3 regions of the Acidovorax sp. 106 genome follow, and region 1 is predicted to be linked to each of the others. Evidence: predicted binding sites of a transcription regulator. Region 1 holds the regulator's gene; each other region holds the start of a gene.

Region 1 (5,963 bases):
ACGTGCATGAGCGTCCACACAGGCCGCAGTGCCATGGATTGCTGGGTGACCCAGGCCAGGCTGTCCATCGCCCAGGCCGCCAAGGCCCCCAGCAGCGAATAGCCCAGCACACGGCCACTGTGAAAAGCCAACTGGCGCAGAACAGAGGGTGCTGCGCTGCGTGGCATCCAGTGCACAGGCTGCTCTGGCGGGAGAGTTCCTGCCACTGAAGCGCCCGCCCCCACCACGGCACCGCAAGGCGCCGAACACATGGCAATGCAGTGGGTACCACCCAGGAGCCCCATCACCAACGCAGTCCAGGCCACGGCACCAGTCATATCGAGTGTCAGATGATGCGAGAGAACTTGGCACGCGTGCGATCAGCCTGCAGGTAGCGATCAAACACCATGGCAATGCCACGCACAAAGAACCACCCCATGGCCGTGACACGCACACCCTCGTCACCGACCTCCACCAGGCCTTGGGTCTGCATGTCCTGGAGCTGATCCAACTCAGCAGCAAAGTAGCGGCGGAAGTCAATCAGCCAAGCCTGCTCCATGGGCTCAATGAGCAACTCTCCTTGGCACATCAAGGCCATGATGGCAGCACGTCGCACCAGATCGTCCCGATTCAGTGCCAAGCCACGGACCACGGGCAAACGCCCCTGGTCGAGGTGGTCGTAGTACTCATCCAGGGTCTTGGCATTTTGGCTATAGGTGGCACCAATGCGCCCAATGGCCGATACGCCCAAGCCAATCAGATCGCAGTCAGGCTGCGTGCTGTACCCCTGGAAATTACGGTGCAAGCGCCCTTGCCGCTTGGCAATGGCCAGGGCATCGGTGGGCAGCGCGAAATGGTCCATCCCCACATACACGTAGCCCGCCTCCAAAAAGGCATCCAGCGAACGCGACAACATGGCCACCTTGGCTCCGCCCGTAGGCAGCTCGGCAGTGATGATGCGACGCTGGGGCTTGAAGCGGTCTGGCAAGTGAGCATAAGCGTACAGCGCAATCCGATCCGGGCGGAGCTGAGCGATCTGGGACAGCGTACGGTCAAAAGATTCAGGGGTCTGGCGTGGCAAACCGTAAATCAAATCCACATTGATGGAATCAAACCCAATGGACCGGGCGGACTCTACCAAAGCAAAGACCTGCTCGGCGGGCTGCACGCGGTGCACGGCCTTTTGTACCTCGGTGTCAAAGTCTTGCACACCAAAACTCAGCCGGTTAAAACCCAACTCGGCCAACAAGGCCAAGCGCTCTGCATTCACAGTCCGCGGGTCCACCTCGATCGAATACTCACCCCCAGGCGCCAGCGTGAAGCTGCGCTTGAGCATAGACATGAGTTCGCGCAAGCCCTCATCCGAGAGAAACGTCGGCGTCCCCCCCCCCAAATGCAGCTGACTGACCACCTGCCCTACACCGCACTGGGCCGTGTGCAGATCAATCTCACGGCTCAGGTAGCGCAAATAGACATCGGCGCGGTCATGGTGTTTGGTGATGATCTTGTTGCAAGCGCAGTAGTAGCATAGCGACTCGCAAAACGGAATGTGCACGTAAAGCGACAATGGCATCGCCTTGGCACCTGTTCCCAGATGCCTCTGCGCCAATGCCAAGGCATATTCCTCTTGGCCAAATGCCTCCACGAAACGGTCTGCCGTGGGGTAGGAGGTGTATCGAGGGCCTGGCACGTCAAAGCGGGTCAGGAGTTCTGGGGTAACTGCGGTCATGGGGATATCCTTGCGTACTAGCTTACTGTGCCGCACCCCTCCTCTTGCGTCCTTGACCTGCATCAAGTGAAGTCATCTCCACAAGAGCGACAATTTGATGCATATCATCTGCTGCTACTCGCAGACCGAGGCATACCGGCCTCCCTCGTCGTGCACGATATGCCCGAACATCAACCAGGTTTCTGTGCCATGAATCCGCTCACCATCAAAGTCGCTTGCTCCAACTGCAACCTCCGCGAGCTTTGCATGCCCGTTGGCCTCAATGACGAACAGCTGCAGCGCATCGACGAGGTGGTGGCCGTGCGCCGCAAAGTCAAGCGCGGCGGCACACTTTTTCGCAATGGCGAAGCCTTCACCTCGCTGTACGCCATTCGCACAGGTTTCTTCAAGACCTGTGTCGCCACTGAGGATGGTCGCGACCAAGTCACGGGCTTTCAAATGGCCGGTGAGATCATCGGCCTGGATGGCATTGTCAATGATCACCATACCTGCGACGCCGTGGCGCTGGAAGACGCCGAAGTCTGTGTGATGCCGTTTGATCGCATTGAAGAACTCTCACGCGAAGTAACGGCACTGCAGCACCATGTGCACAAAATCATGAGCCGCGAAATCGTGCGCGAACACGGCGTGATGCTTCTTTTGGGCAGCATGCGGGCTGAAGAGCGCTTGGCGGCATTCCTGCTCAACCTGGTACAGCGCCTGCATGCTCGCGGCTTCTCTCAATCGGAGTTGGTGCTGCGCATGACCCGGGAAGAAATTGGCAGCTACCTGGGCCTCAAATTGGAAACCGTGAGCCGCACTTTCTCCAAATTCGTAGAGGATGGAACCGTCGAAGTTCGCCAGCGCCACGTACGAATCTTGGACACCGATGCCCTGCGCCGCATCGTGAACAATCAGCAAGCATGCCATTGAGCAACCTGCTTGCAGGGCATGCCCAACGGTAGCTTGCAACCCACATCAAGGGCAAGATGGTGTCTTGCGGCAATCGTCAGGCCGGTCTTGGTCAGGCACAGGGCAGCGGTTGAGTTCAAACGGTGACATGGCCAGCAGCGTGGTCATGGCACCCGACAACATGGTGAGCGCCCAAAAGGCAAAGAACGCCAGGGTGTAAACCCCCTGCCGAGACAACGCCAGCGGCTGTCCAAACCAGTGCAGGTCTTGGGGGTCCACCATGGCAAACACCAACACCTCCAAAGCCCCGGCGACCAAAAAAGCAGGCCAAGCAATCCACATCAAACGCTGTGTCCACATCGTGGTGTCTCCGTATGGTTTTGAGAAGGCGTCGAAGCCTGGGCCTACCGCCATGGAGGCCCTGACCCCGCAACTAGCGGGGCTGGTCTTTGAGTGGTGTCACGGCATGGTTGCGGCCCTTGAGCGCAGGTGCCATGCCGGGCTCCGGATTCTCCAGCCTCTTGTTGATGTCAATGCCTTGCTGGTAGTAGTCTTCAGCAACCACAGGGTCAGGACTGGACACTGCAATCCACAAGGTGACGAAGCCCGCCACTACGACGATCGCGGGGCCTGAGAGCACCAGCCAAACATGGCCAAACTTCCACCAAGGGGCAGCCTGGACGGGTGCGGGTGCGGGTGCTGAAGAGGAAATCGAAGACATAGCAAACTCCATCAAAACGGGTAAAACAGCGAGACCACAGGCTGCTTACCGAGGAACCAAAAAGACAGTTTTTTCCGATACATGGGCGCCACCACCTTCCGCCCCAATCTCAAACGTCACAGGATGCGAACCCGGCGTTGCGGACCCATAGGGCACCTGCAAACGCACCGCCACCCAGCGTGACTGCGCAGGCTCAATGTCCACAGCAGCCTCCGATACGACCTCCAAGCCCTCCAGCCCCTTGGCTGCTACGTGGTAGCGCTGAGGCAACTCCGTCGCATTCATGATCTGGATACGGTAGATGTTCTCCAGCTTACCGCCCGCAACGATGCGAGACAAGGCGGCACGATCCCGCACAACGTCGACCTTCAAAGGCGTTCTGGTCATCAGGCTGGCAAGCATGGCCACACACAAGGTCACCAGCACGGCGCTGTAAATCAACACACGGGGCCGCAACACGCGCCGTAGGATCTGGGACTGCGACCAGCGCTTCACGACGCCATTCTGGGTAGTGAACCGAATCAAGCCACGGGGGTACTTCACCTTGTCCATGACAGTGTTGCACGCATCCACGCACAACCCGCACCCAATGCACTCGTACTGCAGCCCTTTGCGAATATCAATACCCACAGGGCACACCTGCACACACAGCGTGCAGTCGATGCAATCCCCGAGACCCTTCGCCTTGTGATCTACGGTCTTGCTGCGTGGCCCACGTGGCTCACCACGCGCAACGTCGTAGCTGACGATGAGCGTGTCCTTGTCAAACATGGCGCTCTGAAAGCGTGCATAGGGACACATGTACTTGCACACTTGCTCACGCATGAAGCCCGCATTGCCATAGGTGGCAAAACCGTAAAACAACACCCAGAAAATCTGCCAGCTGCCCTGCAAAGCGATCAGCTCAGCGCCCAGCTCGCGGATCGGCACAAAGTAGCCAACGAAAGTGAACCCCGTCCACAGGGCTACTGCAATCCAAACGGCTTGCTTGAAAAACTTTTTCCTGACCTTTTCAAAGGTCCACGGACCGCCATCCAGGCGCAAGCGGGCACTGCGATCACCTTCGATCTTGTGCTCAATCCACATGAAGATTTCGGTGTAAACCGTTTGCGGACACGCAAACCCACACCACAAGCGCCCTGCCACCGCAGTGAACAAGAACAGAGACAGTGCTGAGATGATCAGCAGCCCCGTAAGGTAGATGAAATCCTGCGGATACAGGACCAGACCAAAAATGTAAAAGCGGCGCGCGCCCAGATCGAACAGCACCATTTGGCGCTGCCCCCACTCGAGCCAGGGCAGGCCATAAAACACCAACTGGGTCAGGAACACCATGGCCCAGCGCCACCGGGCAAACAAGCCGCTGATCGAGCGCGGGTAAATCTTCTTCTGCGCCTCGTACAGGGAGACGATCTCAACCTGACTGCTGGAAGCATCGGAGCCAGCTGCCTCGACGGGAGCGATGGGAATGACCTTGCGAGGGGACTCGCTGGGTTGCTTCATGGTGGCGCTCTTTATTTCTTCAAAACTACTCAACCCAAACAACAAAGGGCGGTATCACCCGATACCGCCCCGTACCCAGCTTACTGAGCCTTGTTGTTTGACAAGCCCCAGACATACGAGGCCAGCACCTTGATCTGGGCTTCCGTCAACTTTTCTGCCTGTGCAGGCATCTGGTTGACCTTGCCGTTGTTGATCATGGCCGTGATGGCTGCCTCACCCCAGCCATGCAGCCAGATGTCGTCGGTCAGGTTGGGGGCACCCAGGGCCTGGTTGCCTTTGCCGTCCATGCCATGGCATGCAGCACATGCCGTGAACTTGGACTTGCCCAAAGAGGCGCGCAATGAATCATGGGGGCTGCCCGACAGGCTCAACACGTAGTGCGACAGGTTGCGCACATCTTCAGGCGTGCCAACCGCTGCAGCCATGGGAGGCATGTTGCCAATACGGCCCTTTTGCAAGGTTTCCAGAATCTTGTCTGGAGTGCCGCCGTGCAGCCAGTCGCCATCCGCCAGATTCGGGAAACCCTTGCTGCCGCGGGCATCCGAGCCATGGCATTGCGCACAGTTGTTCATGAACAAGCGCTCGCCAATCGCCTTGGCCTGCGGGTCTACCGCAATGCCCTCAGGGGTCATGGCGGCAAAGCGTGCATACAAAGGCTCCAACTCTTTGTTGGCCTTTGCCACTTCAGCCTCGTACTCGCCCTTCTGGGTCCAGCCCAGCTTGCCAGCCGAACTTCCCAGGCCAGGGTAAGCAGCCAGGTAGCCCAAGCCAAAGATGATGGTGATCACGAACATCCACACCCACCAGCGTGGCAGGGGGTTGTTCATTTCAACCAGGTCTTCGTCCCAAACATGGCCTGTGGTGTTATCGGCCGTTGCCACGACCTTCTTGCGGCCTGCCATCCAAAGCAGTAAGGCGCAGCCGATGATGCCGATCAATGTCAGCGCGGTCACAAAGACCGACCAGAAATTGCTGGTGAAGTCACTCATGGGTTTTTCTCATTCTGGTGGAGTTCATTCTTGCTCAAAGGGCAAGCGAGCAGCTTCATCAAACTTGGCGCGGTTGCGACCCATGTAGGCCCACACCCAGATGCCGATGAAGCAGGCCATCGAAGCCAGTGTGGCCACGATGCGCATGGTG
Region 2 (5,963 bases), 3.0 Mb from region 1:
GTGTCGGGGCCTGAGCACCAGTTCCTCATCAACCCCTATGGGCTGATGTTTGACGAGATCACGGCATCGAGCCTTATCAAGGTGGACATGCAGTGCAACAAGCTGCACGACTCGCCCTTCCCGGTGAACCCGGCGGGCTTTGTGATCCACAGCGCGGTGCACGAGGCCCGGCCGGAGGCAGGCTGCGTGCTGCACACCCATACGCGCGCCGGTGTGGCCGTGAGCGCACAAAAAGGCGGCGTGCTGCCCATCAGCCAGCAAAGCACCTTTGTGCTGGGCTCGCTGGCCTACCATGCGTACGAGGGCGTGGCCTTTCGTGACGAAGAAAAGCCGCGCCTGCAGGCCGACCTGGGCCAGGCTAACTTCCTCATGCTGCGCAACCACGGGCTGCTCACGGTAGGCAAAACCATTGCCGATGCGTTCTTGTCGATGTACACCTTTGAGAACACCTGCCGCATCCAGATCGACGCGCAGGCCGGTGGCGAGCTGATTGCCGTGGACCCGCGCATCGTCAGTGGCGTAGCCCAGGCCATGCGCGTGCAGACGGGCGGGCTCGGTGGTGCCTTTGCCTGGCCTGCGCTGCTGCGCAAGGTGCAGCGGGAAGCACCGGGCTTTGACGAGTAAGACCCAGCACACCACAGCGCCGCAATGCCCTGTAGGCGGCACAAAGCACTGCGCCGCCTTACGATGGCGGCCTTCCTTCACAACACATAGGAGTCATGGATGAAGTTGTATTACTCCCCCGGCGCCTGCTCGCTGTCGCCCCACATCGCACTGCACGAAGCGGGCCTGGCGTTTGATGCCGTGCTGGCCAGCACCAAGACGCACAAGCTGCAAGACGGCACCGACTTCTACACCATCAACGAACTGGGCTACGTGCCCGTGCTGGAGCTGGACAACGGCGAGCGCCTGCGCGAAGGCCCCGCCATCGTGCAGTATGTGGCCGACCAGGTGCCCAGCAAGGGCTTGGCCCCTGCCAACGGCACCATGGAGCGCTACCGCCTGCAAGAGTGGCTGACCTTCATCGGCACCGAGCTGCACAAGGGCCACAGCCCGCTGTTTGCCCCGGGCACGCCAGAAGAGTACAAGCCCATCGTGCGCGAGCGCCTGCAAAGCCGCTTTGCGTGGGTCGATAAGCAACTGGCGGGCAAGGACTACCTGCTGGGCAGCTTCAGCGTGGCCGACGGCTACCTGTACACCGTCTCGCGCTGGGGCCAGTTTGTGGGCGTGGACACCTCGGGCCTGGCAAACCTGCAAGCCTTTAAGCAACGCATGGAGGCGCGAGCCGGCGTGCAGGCGGCTTTGAAGGCGGAAGGTCTGCTCAAGTAAGCGGCAACGCCCTGCACCCAGCCCCCATCAGCGCAGACCTTCGCAAGGAGGCTGCGCTTTTTTCATGGGCCGGACCATCAGCGGCATGGCAAGGCAAGGCAAGGCAAGGCAAGGTTCCACGTGAAACGCCGCTGTGCTGCCCTCCCTCAAAGTCCCTTGAGTCACCACAAAAAGAGAATCCTTATTGACGCATTCGGGCGGCACGTTTTGGCCAGCAGCAGTACGCTTGGGGGGTGATCCATCGTATGCAATCTTCATTGCGGAAAGTGTCCATGACTTCCCTGTTCGAACCCACCCAAGCCGGTGACATCGCCCTGGCCAACCGCATTGCGATGGCCCCCCTCACCCGCAACCGCTCGCCCGAGGCCATTCCCACCGATCTGGTCGCCACCTACTATGCGCAGCGTGCCAGCGCGGGCTTGATCATCTCCGAGGCCACCGCCATCAGCCCCCAGGGCCAGGGCTATGCCGATGTGCCAGGTCTGTACGGCACAGAGCAGCTGGACGGCTGGAAAAAGGTGACCCGCGCCGTGCACCAGGCGGGCGGCAAGATTGTGGTGCAGCTGTGGCATGTGGGCCGCATCTCGCACACCTCGCTGCAGCCCGGCAACGCCCAGCCCGTGGCCCCTTCGGCCATCCGCGCCCATGCCAAGACGGTGCTCATCAAAGACGGCGTGCCTACCTTCACGGAAACGTCCGAGCCCCGCGCGCTGGACGCTGAAGAGTTGCCCGGCATCGTGCAGGACTACCGCCACGCCGCGCGCAACGCCATTGCCGCCGGGTTTGATGGCGTGGAAATCCACGCCGCCAACGGCTACCTGATCGACCAATTCCTCAAGACCGGCGCCAACCAGCGCACCGACGACTACGGCGGCAGCATCAAAAACCGCGCGCGCCTGTTGCTGGAGGTGACCCGCGCCATCGTGGACGAAATCGGCGGCGGGCGCACCGGTATCCGCCTCTCGCCCGTCACCCCCGCCAACGACATCGTGGACGCCAACCCGCAGCTGCTGTTTGACTACGTGGCGTGCGAACTGGCCAAGCTGGGCCTGGCCTTCATCCATGTGATCGAAGGCGCTACCGGCGGCCCCCGCGAGCTGGCAGACCGCCCCTTCAGCTACGACGAAATGCGCACCGCCTACCGCACCGCGGGCGGCAAGGGCGCCTGGATGGTGAACAACGCCTACGACCGGGCACTGGCCGAATCGGCACTGGCCCACGGGGCCGACATCGTGGCCTTTGGCCGCCCCTTCATCGCCAACCCCGACCTCGTGCAACGCCTCAAGCAAAACGCGCCGCTCAACGAACTCAACCGTGCCACGCTGTACGGTGGCGGGGCCGAGGGGTATACGGACTACCCGACACTCACGGCGGGCTGAACCACAGCACAGCGCCCCACATCGGCGGCAAAGCCGCCCCGGGGCTTGCTAGGAGTCTGCGCGGCAGAAGGCATCGAAGCGAAACGCGCGAAAACCGAGGATCGCGTGGTGCTACCGACAAGCCCAGGGTGGCCCCCTGGGCGCAGGAGGTAGTACCGCGCGAGACCGGTTTATCGCACGTTGCAGCCGATGCTCCTTCTGCCGCGCAGACTCCTAGCCCAGTCCTATCGGGCTGGGGGCCCGCATTGCGATGCGGGTGAACAGACGGTCATACGCCGGGTCGCGCGGGCGGCCGTGCGTGAGGGGGTTGGTGTTGGTGGCAAACGCCGCATCCACGGCCGCCCAGTCTTCCGGGCCCAGGTACGCCTGCGCTGCAGGCAGCACCTGGGTTTCTTCCAGGCGCATGTGATTCAAATAGAAGTCGATGTAGCGCCCCAGGGCCTGCACAAACGCCTCGCGCCGCCCTTCGCCCATCAACTCCCAGCCGAGCAGCAGGTGCTGCAGCTCCCGCACCGCTGCCTCGCCACTCTCGTGCTCCTTGTCCAGCCGGGCAATCACCTCGGCCACATGGGGCGCGCACAACGCGACCCGGGGGAAGAGACACTCGGATTCTTTGGGGTGGTGCTGGCGTTCAGGAAACTCGTCGATGTAAAACAACATGGCGCGCGTCACATCAAAAAACGTGGCGGGGTTGTCTCCAGGGCCCTGGTCCATCAGCAGCCTCAGCGATTGCAACACCGCTGCAAGCGATGCATGTTCTTCACGGATGATCTGCAAACTGACGGGAGGCATAGGGCAATCGCTGGGCGGGTGAACGAAGCGGCGAGCGTGCCACGGCTGCGCCAGCCCATGCCTGACGCAGGTCAACAAATGCCAGGGCGTCGGACACTGGACGGCACAAAACGAGGGCTCCAAAAAGCAAAACCCCCAACCAGTGGGGGTTTGCAAAATAGGCAGCAAGCCCAACTCGCTGGGCATCCGCCAGTCAACACATCAACACATCAGCCCAGCAAGGCGCGCGGGCCAGAGCGAGGGGCAGACAAACCTTGCGGGGCAGGCGCAGCGGCGTGCTGGTGATGGTCCATGGCTGCCGACAAACGGAACTGCTGCACCACCTGCGACAGGCGTGCGGCCTGCTCGCGCAAGGATTCGGCGGCGGCGGCAGACTCTTCCACCAGCGCTGCGTTTTGCTGGGTCATGCGGTCGATCTCGCCCACCGACTGGTTCACCTGGCCGATGCCCGCAGACTGCTCTGAAGCCGCTGCCGTGATCTCGCCAATGATGTCGCCCACGCGCTGCACGCTGCTCACGATGTCCTTCATGGCCGTGCCCGCGTCTTCCACATGGCGCACGCCGCCGTTCACGGCGGTCACGCTGCTCTGGATCAGCACCTTGATGTCGCTGGCCGCAGCGGCCGAGCGCTGGGCCAGGCTGCGCACTTCACTGGCCACCACGGCAAAGCCTCGGCCTTGCTCGCCCGCGCGGGCGGCTTCCACGGCGGCGTTCAGCGCCAGGATGTTGGTCTGGAAGGCAATCGAATCGATCAGGCCGATGATGTCGCCGATCTTGCGGCTGGAAGCCGAGATCTCGTGCATGCTGGACACCGCCTGCTCCACCACCGAGCCACCCCGCGTGGCCGTGCTCGATGCAGAGGCCGCCAGCTGGTTGGCCATTTGCGAGGAAGACGCCGTTTGCTGCACCGTGGCTGTGATTTGTGACAGCGAACTCACCGCCGCCTGGGCATTGCTGGCGGTTTGCTCGGTGCGGTGCGACAGGTCTTGGTTGCCCGTGGCAATCTCCTGGCTGGCCGTGGCGATGTTGCCGCTGGCGTCGCGCACCTGCGCCACCAGCGTGCCCAGGCCCTGTTGCATGTCGGCCAAGGCGCGCAGCAAATCGGCCACCTCATCGCGCCCTTCAGAGCGGATGGACTGCGACAAATCCCCGCCTGCAATCGCTTTGGCAACGCGCTGGGCTTCGTCCAAAGGTTTGCAGATGGAATGCATGTTCAGCAACGTGAGCGGCACCACCACCACCACGGTGATCAGCACCGCCAGCGCAAACAGCCACTTCGTCTGCTCTGAAACGGTCTGTTGCTCAGCCACTGAGTTTTTCACCTCAGCGCGCAGCACCTCATCAAGTTGCACCATCAACTTGTCGGCCTCGGCAAACTCAGCCACGGCCTTGCCGCTCATGCGGTTGGCAATAGTGGCGGTGTCGTAGCCCCCAGCCTCCAGCTGCCGCGCCACATGGGCAAAGGCCTCCTTGTAGCTGTCCAGCCGCTTGATGACCTCCCGCACCACCGGGTTGTCCACATCCTCATCGCCTTCCAAAAACTGGTTGGCAATCTTCTTGGCCTTTTCCTGGCTCTCCAGCCACTTGGCGTGCGCGGCCTTCACGGCTTCGGGCTTTTCGTAGCCAATGATCATGTCCTTTTCATGCTGGCGAATGGCCCCCATCGCTGCGTGCAACTGGGCCATGTGGGACACCTCCTGGAAGGAGTGGTGCATGAAGTCCTCGCTCATGGAATAGATGCGAAACATGCCCAACATGCCCGCACCACCCAACAAACCCAGCAAGCCCAACACCACACCAATAGCGCCCAGCATGCGAAAACGGATGGTGAACAGCCGCATGAGCGAAAAGAGATTCATGATTTGCCTTCCTCAAGAGAGATACGCCAACAGAGCCGACGCTGCCAATTTTTAGTTTACTTTTCTGAAACTATTTGTTGCAGTTTGCCAGACATCACGGGCTCCGGCCATGTGGTTTATCACATGCGCCAGCGTTTGAGTAGCAGGGCATTTGCCATCACGCTCACCGAACTGAGGGCCATGGCCGCCCCCGCCACCACAGGGCTGAGGTAGCCCAACGCCGCCAGCGGAATGCCCGCCACGTTGTACGCAAAGGCCCAAAACAGGTTTTGGCGGATCTTGCGCACCGTGCGCCGCGAGATATCGAGCGCTGCAGCCACCAGCATCGGGTCCCCCCGCATCAGCGTGATGCCCGCCGCATGCATGGCCACATCGGTGCCATTGCCCATGGCCATGCCCACGTCCGCAGCGGCCAATGCGGGGGCATCGTTAACGCCGTCTCCTACCATCGCCACAATGTGGCGCCGTGGGGCGCTGGCCCCGGCGGTTTTTACATCTATGACGTTGCCCTGCTGCAACAGCCGTATCTGCTGCGCCTTGTCGCCCGGCAGCACCTCGGCCATCACTTCACCGGCCGCAGGGTCCAGCCCCAGGCGGCGGGCCA
Region 3 (5,963 bases), 2.7 Mb from region 1:
GCCGCATCAACGCCCAGATCCACAACGCGCAAGCCCAGGAGGCAGAAGCCCTCGCAGCCTACCGGCAGGCCGTCTTGCGGGCTACCGAAGACGTGGAAAACGCACTGGTGTCTTTGAGTCGCAGGCGCGAGCAGGCTTCGCTATTGGCGGAAGGTGCGCAATCTCTGCAGCGGGCTCGGGATGCTTCTGGCGCGGCTTACGACAAGGGCGTGGTCAGCCTCATCGAAGTACTCCAGGCCGACGAAAGCCTGCTGAATGTGCTGGATGCACAGGTTCAGGCGCATACCGAATCTACGCGCTCGTCCGTGGCAATTTTCAGAGCTGTCGGTGGCGGTTGGGCTCCAGAGCAACCGCCGGTGCTCGTGAGCAGGTAGCGAGAGCGATCACCCCGGCTCACACGCCTCAGTGAAGCGGCGTTGGGCAGGCGTTGCCTTGTGATCTTTACCAGCCCCCGTACCTCGCCGAGTCAGTTGTCCTGTGCATCGCCTCGGCAAGGCCCTTGCGCAGAAAGGAGAGAGCAATTCATCACCACCACACCCATCGCGCAACAGATATCCGTGCCTTTGCGACCTCTGCAAAGGCACTCCCCCACACTTTTTGGAGGTCAACCATGTCATTTCAAAACCGTATCAACGCTCGCCTTTCCGGTGCCAGCTTCATCCCCTCCCTTGTCACTGCGTTGGCGTTGTCCGCCGTGTTCGCTGCGCACGCACAGACTCCAGAGGAGTCGTCGAAAAAGCAGGGCGCGGCGCTTTCCAGGGCCGAGGTTGTGGCTGATCTGGTGCTTTGGCGTCGCGCAGGCGTAGACCGCTACGCAGTCATGCAGTCATACAGCCTGGAAACGCAGGCTTACCAAACCGCATACCAAGAGTACCTGCGCCTGCGCAATAGTGAGCAGTTTCAGGCAGAGGTTCAGAAGGCGCTGAAGGACTGAGCCGGGATGGCGCTACGCCGTGATCTGCAACGCGTCCAGCCCGCCCGCAATCGTCTGCGCCAGTACCTCTGCGCTGGCGCGCAGGGCAGCCGCCTCATCGTCTGCCAGAGGCGGCAGGTAAGGCGCAGAAGCCCCCGTGCGTCCGATCACATGGGGCAGCGATACGCAGGTGCGCTGCACGCCCAGCAGCTCGGGCAGGTAGGTGGAGACGGTGAACACGCTGCGCTCGTCACCCACCATGGCGCGCACCAGGCGGGCGATGCAGCCGCCGATGCCGAAGTTGGACACGCCCTTGCCCGCCTTGATGCGGTAGGCGGCGGTGCGCACGTCTTCGGCCATGGTGCGCTGCAGGGCGGCGTCGATGGGGCGGCCGCTTTGCTGGGCAAAGTCCAAGAGCGGCAGGCCGCCCACCTGGGCGCCGGACCACAGCAGCACTTCCGAGTCGCCGTGCTCGCCCAGCACGTAGGCGTGCACCGAGCTGGGCGACACGCTCAGGTGGTGTGAGAGCCGGTCGCGAAAGCGGATGGAGTCGAGCGTGCAGCCCGTGCCGATGGCGCGGCCGGGGGCAACGCCCCAGCGTTGCACGGCGATGGCGGGCATCACGTCCACCGGGTTGGTGGCAAACAGCAAGATGGTGTCGGGCGCGGCGCGCAGCACCTGCTCAACGATATGGTCCACGATGCGCAGGTTCTGCTGCAGCAGCTCCAGCCGCGTCTGGCCGGGCTTGAGGCTGGCGCCTGCAGTGATCACCACCACCGCAGCGCCCGCCAGGTCGGCATAGCTGCCTTCTTGCACGCGCGCGGCGGTGCCGAAGGCGGCGGCGTGGCCAATGTCGGCGGCCTCGCCCGCAGCGCGGGCGGGGTCCACGTCCACCAGCACGATGTCGCTGACGCCGGGCGTGGACGAGAGCAGGTAGCTGGCGGCGGCACCGACCTGGCCCGCGCCGATCACTCCGATGCGTGCGCCCATGTCACAGCACTCCCATCATGGGCCACAGCGTGGCCGACAGCAGCAGGATGAGGCCCAAGCCCGCCAGCGTGAGCAGCAAGCCCACCTTGGCAAACTGGCTGGTGCCAAAGGCCCCGGTGCCGTAGCACAGCATGTTCTGCGGTGCGTTGGTGGGCAGGATGAAGCCGAACGAGACGATGAAGCTTTGGATCATGACGATGCCAAAGGCCGTCTCTTTGGACACGGGCAGCGACTGCGCAAACGCGATGAAGATGGGGATGAGCGTGCTGGCCAGCCCTGTGGCTGAGGCAAAGCCCAGGTGCAGCACGATGCTGAAAAGCGAGAGCGCACCGATCACCGCCACCACGGGCAGGGCCGACAGGCCCATTTGCCCGAGCGTCTGCTGTGCCAGCCAGGCGGCCGCGCCGGTCTTGGACAGCAGGTTGCCCAGCGAGATGGACGCGGCAAACAGCACCACCGTGCCCCAGGGCACGAGCTTTTCAGCCTGCGACCAGTGCATGACGCCGATCTTGGGCATGAGCAGCAGGGCAATGCCCAGTTGCGTGGTGGTGGTGGTGTCAAAGGGGTGCAGCATGCCTTCGGTGGACCACATCACCAGCAGCATCAGGGCCACGGCGATCAAGCGCTTTTCAGGGGCGGTGACGGGGCCCAGGGCCTGCAGTTGCTCGCGCAGCCTTTCGGTGGCGTTCTCAGACGATTCGACCTGGGGCTTCAAGATCCACAGCGACACGAAGAACAGCACCACGCTCATGCCCAGGGTGAAGGGCAGGGCCGTCAGGAACCACTGGCTCCACGTCACCGTGTGGCCGAACGCGGTTTGCATGAAGTTCAGGCTGATCAGGTTTTGCGCCGCGCCGGTCTTCACGGCCATGTTGAAGATGGAGCAGGCCTGCGCGGTGACGATCATCAGCGCAGCGCCCAGGCTGCTGCCCACGGGCAGGCCCAGGGCGGCGGTGATGCCCACCATGATCGGGATCACCGCGCCCACTCGCGCCGTGGCCGAGGGGATGAACAGCGCCAGCACAAAGCCCACCAGCATCGCGCCCACCGTGAGTCGTGCGGGCGAGATGCCCACCCGGCTCATCACGATGAGGGCCACGCGCTTGTCCAGCCCCGTGTGCTTGAGCGCCACGGCCAGAAACAGCGCAGCGGCCACCAGCAGCACAGCGGTGGACGAGAAGCCGCCCAGCATGGTGGTGAGCGCATCGGCCGAGCCCATGGGCTTGGCGCCGGGCGTGAGCGATTTGCCCATCAGCCCCACCACGGCCATGCCGGTGAGGATGACGGCGCTGTTGGCGGGCGAGACGCATTCGCTGATCCACAGCGTGATGACCAGCGCCAGCAGCGCCAGCGCGACTTGCCCCGAGGCCGTGAGGCCTGCGGGCGTGGGCAGCATGAGCACGATGCCGTACAGGGCAATGGCCAGCAGCAAAAAGCCGAACTTGCGGTTGGAACTGGGCTCGGGGTGCGAGGTGATGGGGGCTGGAGAGGGGATAGGGGAGGTGGCCGCGTTGGCCGCAGGGGGAGGTGTGTGTGAAGCAGGAGCGGTCGACATGAGAGAACACTTTCTTGTTGTGGTCCGGCGGCGCCTGTGTGGTGGGGGGATCGCCCGCCAGCCGCACCGCGCTGCCGAAAGGGCGACCCAATCAACGCCGCCCTGTGCCACAGCATGCGCCTGCTGTGCCGGTGGCGTGTTGATGGGGATCAAGGCCTTGGCGTGCGGCTTGCCCACGGGCGCGGTCCAGCAAAAATAAAGCGCAGGCAGCTATTAAATCAATAGCTGCCTGCGCTTTATTCATAAGTGCTGGAGGGGTTTTTGACTTGTAGGCTTAGCCCATCAGCACCCAGTGGTTGTCCAGCGCCATGGGCTCGGGCCAGGGCACAAAGGCGGGTTTGGCGCTGGGGTGCCAGCGCACCAGGCCGGGGGCGGTGGCCACCAGTACGCCGCCGCCGGGTTGGGGCCCGGCCCAGGCCGTGAGGGCGTAGGCCTCTTGCAGTTGCACGATGGCCGAGAGCTTGTCCGGCATGCTGGGGTGCCACAGCTGCGCCAGCCCGGCCTTGTTGCTCGACACCGCAAAGCCGCCGTTGTAGGCGGGGGTGATGTCGCCCGCGTAGCCGTGGCCGTCGTTCACGCGGCTGGGCACGCTCAGTTTGTCGCCTTCCAGCACGGCCAGGATGGGCGCTGCGGCGCGGCGGGCGGGGTCTTCGTGTTCGGCCTGCATGGCCACGCCCAGGCGGCGGGGTTCATCCGATGTGGCGGACGTGGCGGACGTGCTCCAGGCGATGTGGCGCATGCTCAGGCGCGGGTCGTCCAGCACCCAGCGCTGGGCGATGCGGCCGGTGGTGGTGTCGATGCGCACCAGGGCCGATTCCATGCGCTGCAGGTCGTATTTGGCGTCGGCCAGGTTGCGCAGCACCCCGCCGTTGGCCACCAGCAGGTGGCCTTGCGCGTCCAGCACGGGTTGGTGGGGGTCGATGCCGCCGCTGTCCCACTCGTCCCGCTTGCGCAGCGTGGCGGCGTCGCGCACGCCAATGTGGCCGCGCCCGGTGCGGTAGTTGATCTCGGTGGTGTAGAGGGTGGCGCCGTCGGGCGAGGGCACGGTGTGGCCGCTGAGCAGCACGGCGTCCCGGTCGCGGTCGAGCTGAATGCGCTCTGTCACCCGTCCCGCGCCATCGCAGCGTAGCAGCCAGGTGCCGGGCCGCACGCAGTTGACCAGCAGGCCGCCGTCTGCCTGCGGCACCAGCCCATGCGGGCGCGAGGGCAGGGCCACGGCGTAGCGGATGGTGAGCTGCTTGCGCTCCCAGTCGGCGGCCAGCACGCCAGCGTAGTGGGTGTCGGTGGCCTTGGGGCCGCGCCAGGCGGCACCGATCAGCGTGGTGGTGCTGTTGGCATCGGCACCCAGTGCCAGGGCGCGCCCGGGGGCAAGGCCCAGAGCACCCGCAGCGCCCAGGGCGGCCATGGAGGTGCCAGAGAGCAGGGTGCGGCGGTTCATGGAGGGGAAGTTCATGCGAAGGGCTCCGCAAAAAGTCGATCGGACAAGACAGGGGGCGGCGGCCCAGGCGCTGGCCAGTGGGTCGCCCGCTGCTGTGGGGGCAGAGCCTGTCGCACACCCTCGGGTGCGGTGTGGCGCTGCGGTTGGGGGCACGCGCCTGAGGGGGTGAAGCAGGCCCCGGTGCCCCTGCCCGCCGTTGGGGACCAGGGCAGGGGAGGGGCGAAGTTGCTGCGCGCCGGGCGCCCACCTCGCCCGAGTGGGGTCAGAACAAGAACTCTGCCGTCAAAGACGCCGAGCGGGGCGCGCCCAGCACCATGCGTGCGCCGTTGTTGTTCAGCGTGCTGATGTATTCCTTGTCGAACAGGTTGTAGATGTTCAGTCGCAGGTTGACGTTGCGGTTGACCTTGTAGGCCGCCATCAGGTCGGTCACCCAGTACGAAGGGATCTTGGGCATGTTGGACACGTTGAGCGCCGTGCCAGCGGTGACCACTCGCTTTTGGTCAGACACATAGCGTGCGCCGCCACCCAGGGTGAAGGCGCCCCAGGTGTACGAGGTCCAGGCCGTGGCCGTGAGGTCGGGTGACCAGCGCACGCTGTCGGTGTTGGTCACGGCGCCGGTGCTGCCCAGGCTGTTTTGGCCCAGGGCCTTGGTCTGTGTCTTGGCAATGCCTGCCGACACCTGCCAGAAGGGGGTGATCTGGCCCACGGCGGCCAGCTCGATGCCCTGCACGCGGGTCTTGCCGTACTGGGTGTAGATGCCGGTGACCGCGTCGTACGAGATCTGCTTGTTGTTCTCGGTGCGGAACACGGCAGCGCTCAGGTTCAGGCGGTTGTCCAGCAGCTCCCACTTGGTGCCCAGCTCAATGTTGCGCGTCTCTTGCGGGTCCAGCGCGGCGTTGTTCTGGTTGGTGGAGGTGGACGACAGCGCGAAGTTGGAGCCGCCAGGGGGCGTGAGCGAGTTGGCCAGGGAGGCGTAGATGCTGCCGTTGGCCGCAGGCTTGTACAGCGTGCCCAGCTTCCAGCTGGTGAGGTTGCCCGAGGTACTCAGCGCCGATGGCGCCAGCGAG

Evidence for each region. Region 1 encodes FNR, which switches genes on or off when oxygen is low (the NO sensors DNR and NnrR bind a similar motif). Its sites were predicted from a motif close to TTGATNNNNATCAA; they were not measured.
Region 2: the regulator FNR is predicted to act here: its motif matches at 3,562-3,575, upstream of C8C98_RS07820 (hemerythrin domain-containing protein).
Region 3: the regulator FNR is predicted to act here: its motif matches at 3,598-3,611, upstream of C8C98_RS09165 (DASS family sodium-coupled anion symporter).

What each region holds. Positions count from the first base shown of each region.
Region 1 covers NZ_RCCC01000001.1:4,788,861-4,794,823, forward strand. The annotation lists gene C8C98_RS21045 (sulfite exporter TauE/SafE family protein) at 1-317, opposite strand, end outside; gene hemN (oxygen-independent coproporphyrinogen III oxidase) at 326-1,708, opposite strand; gene fnr (fumarate/nitrate reduction transcriptional regulator Fnr) at 1,898-2,620, shown strand; gene C8C98_RS21060 (hypothetical protein) at 2,666-2,959, opposite strand; gene C8C98_RS21065 (FixH family protein) at 3,033-3,320, opposite strand; gene ccoG (cytochrome c oxidase accessory protein CcoG) at 3,366-4,823, opposite strand; gene ccoP (cytochrome-c oxidase, cbb3-type subunit III) at 4,904-5,812, opposite strand; gene C8C98_RS21080 (cbb3-type cytochrome c oxidase subunit 3) at 5,837-5,963, opposite strand, start outside.
Region 2 covers NZ_RCCC01000001.1:1,771,100-1,777,062, reverse strand. The annotation lists gene C8C98_RS07835 (class II aldolase/adducin family protein) at 1-624, shown strand, start outside; gene gstA (glutathione transferase GstA) at 724-1,329, shown strand; gene C8C98_RS21515 (hypothetical protein) at 1,357-1,587, opposite strand; gene C8C98_RS07825 (alkene reductase) at 1,602-2,708, shown strand; gene C8C98_RS07820 (hemerythrin domain-containing protein) at 2,922-3,500, opposite strand; gene C8C98_RS07815 (methyl-accepting chemotaxis protein) at 3,710-5,359, opposite strand; gene C8C98_RS07810 (cation-translocating P-type ATPase) at 5,479-5,963, opposite strand, start outside.
Region 3 covers NZ_RCCC01000001.1:2,065,586-2,071,548, forward strand. The annotation lists gene C8C98_RS09150 (efflux transporter outer membrane subunit) at 1-374, shown strand, start outside; gene C8C98_RS09155 (DUF4148 domain-containing protein) at 611-934, shown strand; gene C8C98_RS09160 (L-lactate dehydrogenase) at 947-1,903, opposite strand; gene C8C98_RS09165 (DASS family sodium-coupled anion symporter) at 1,905-3,458, opposite strand; gene C8C98_RS09170 (DUF1513 domain-containing protein) at 3,733-4,911, opposite strand; gene C8C98_RS09175 (catecholate siderophore receptor Fiu) at 5,159-5,963, opposite strand, start outside.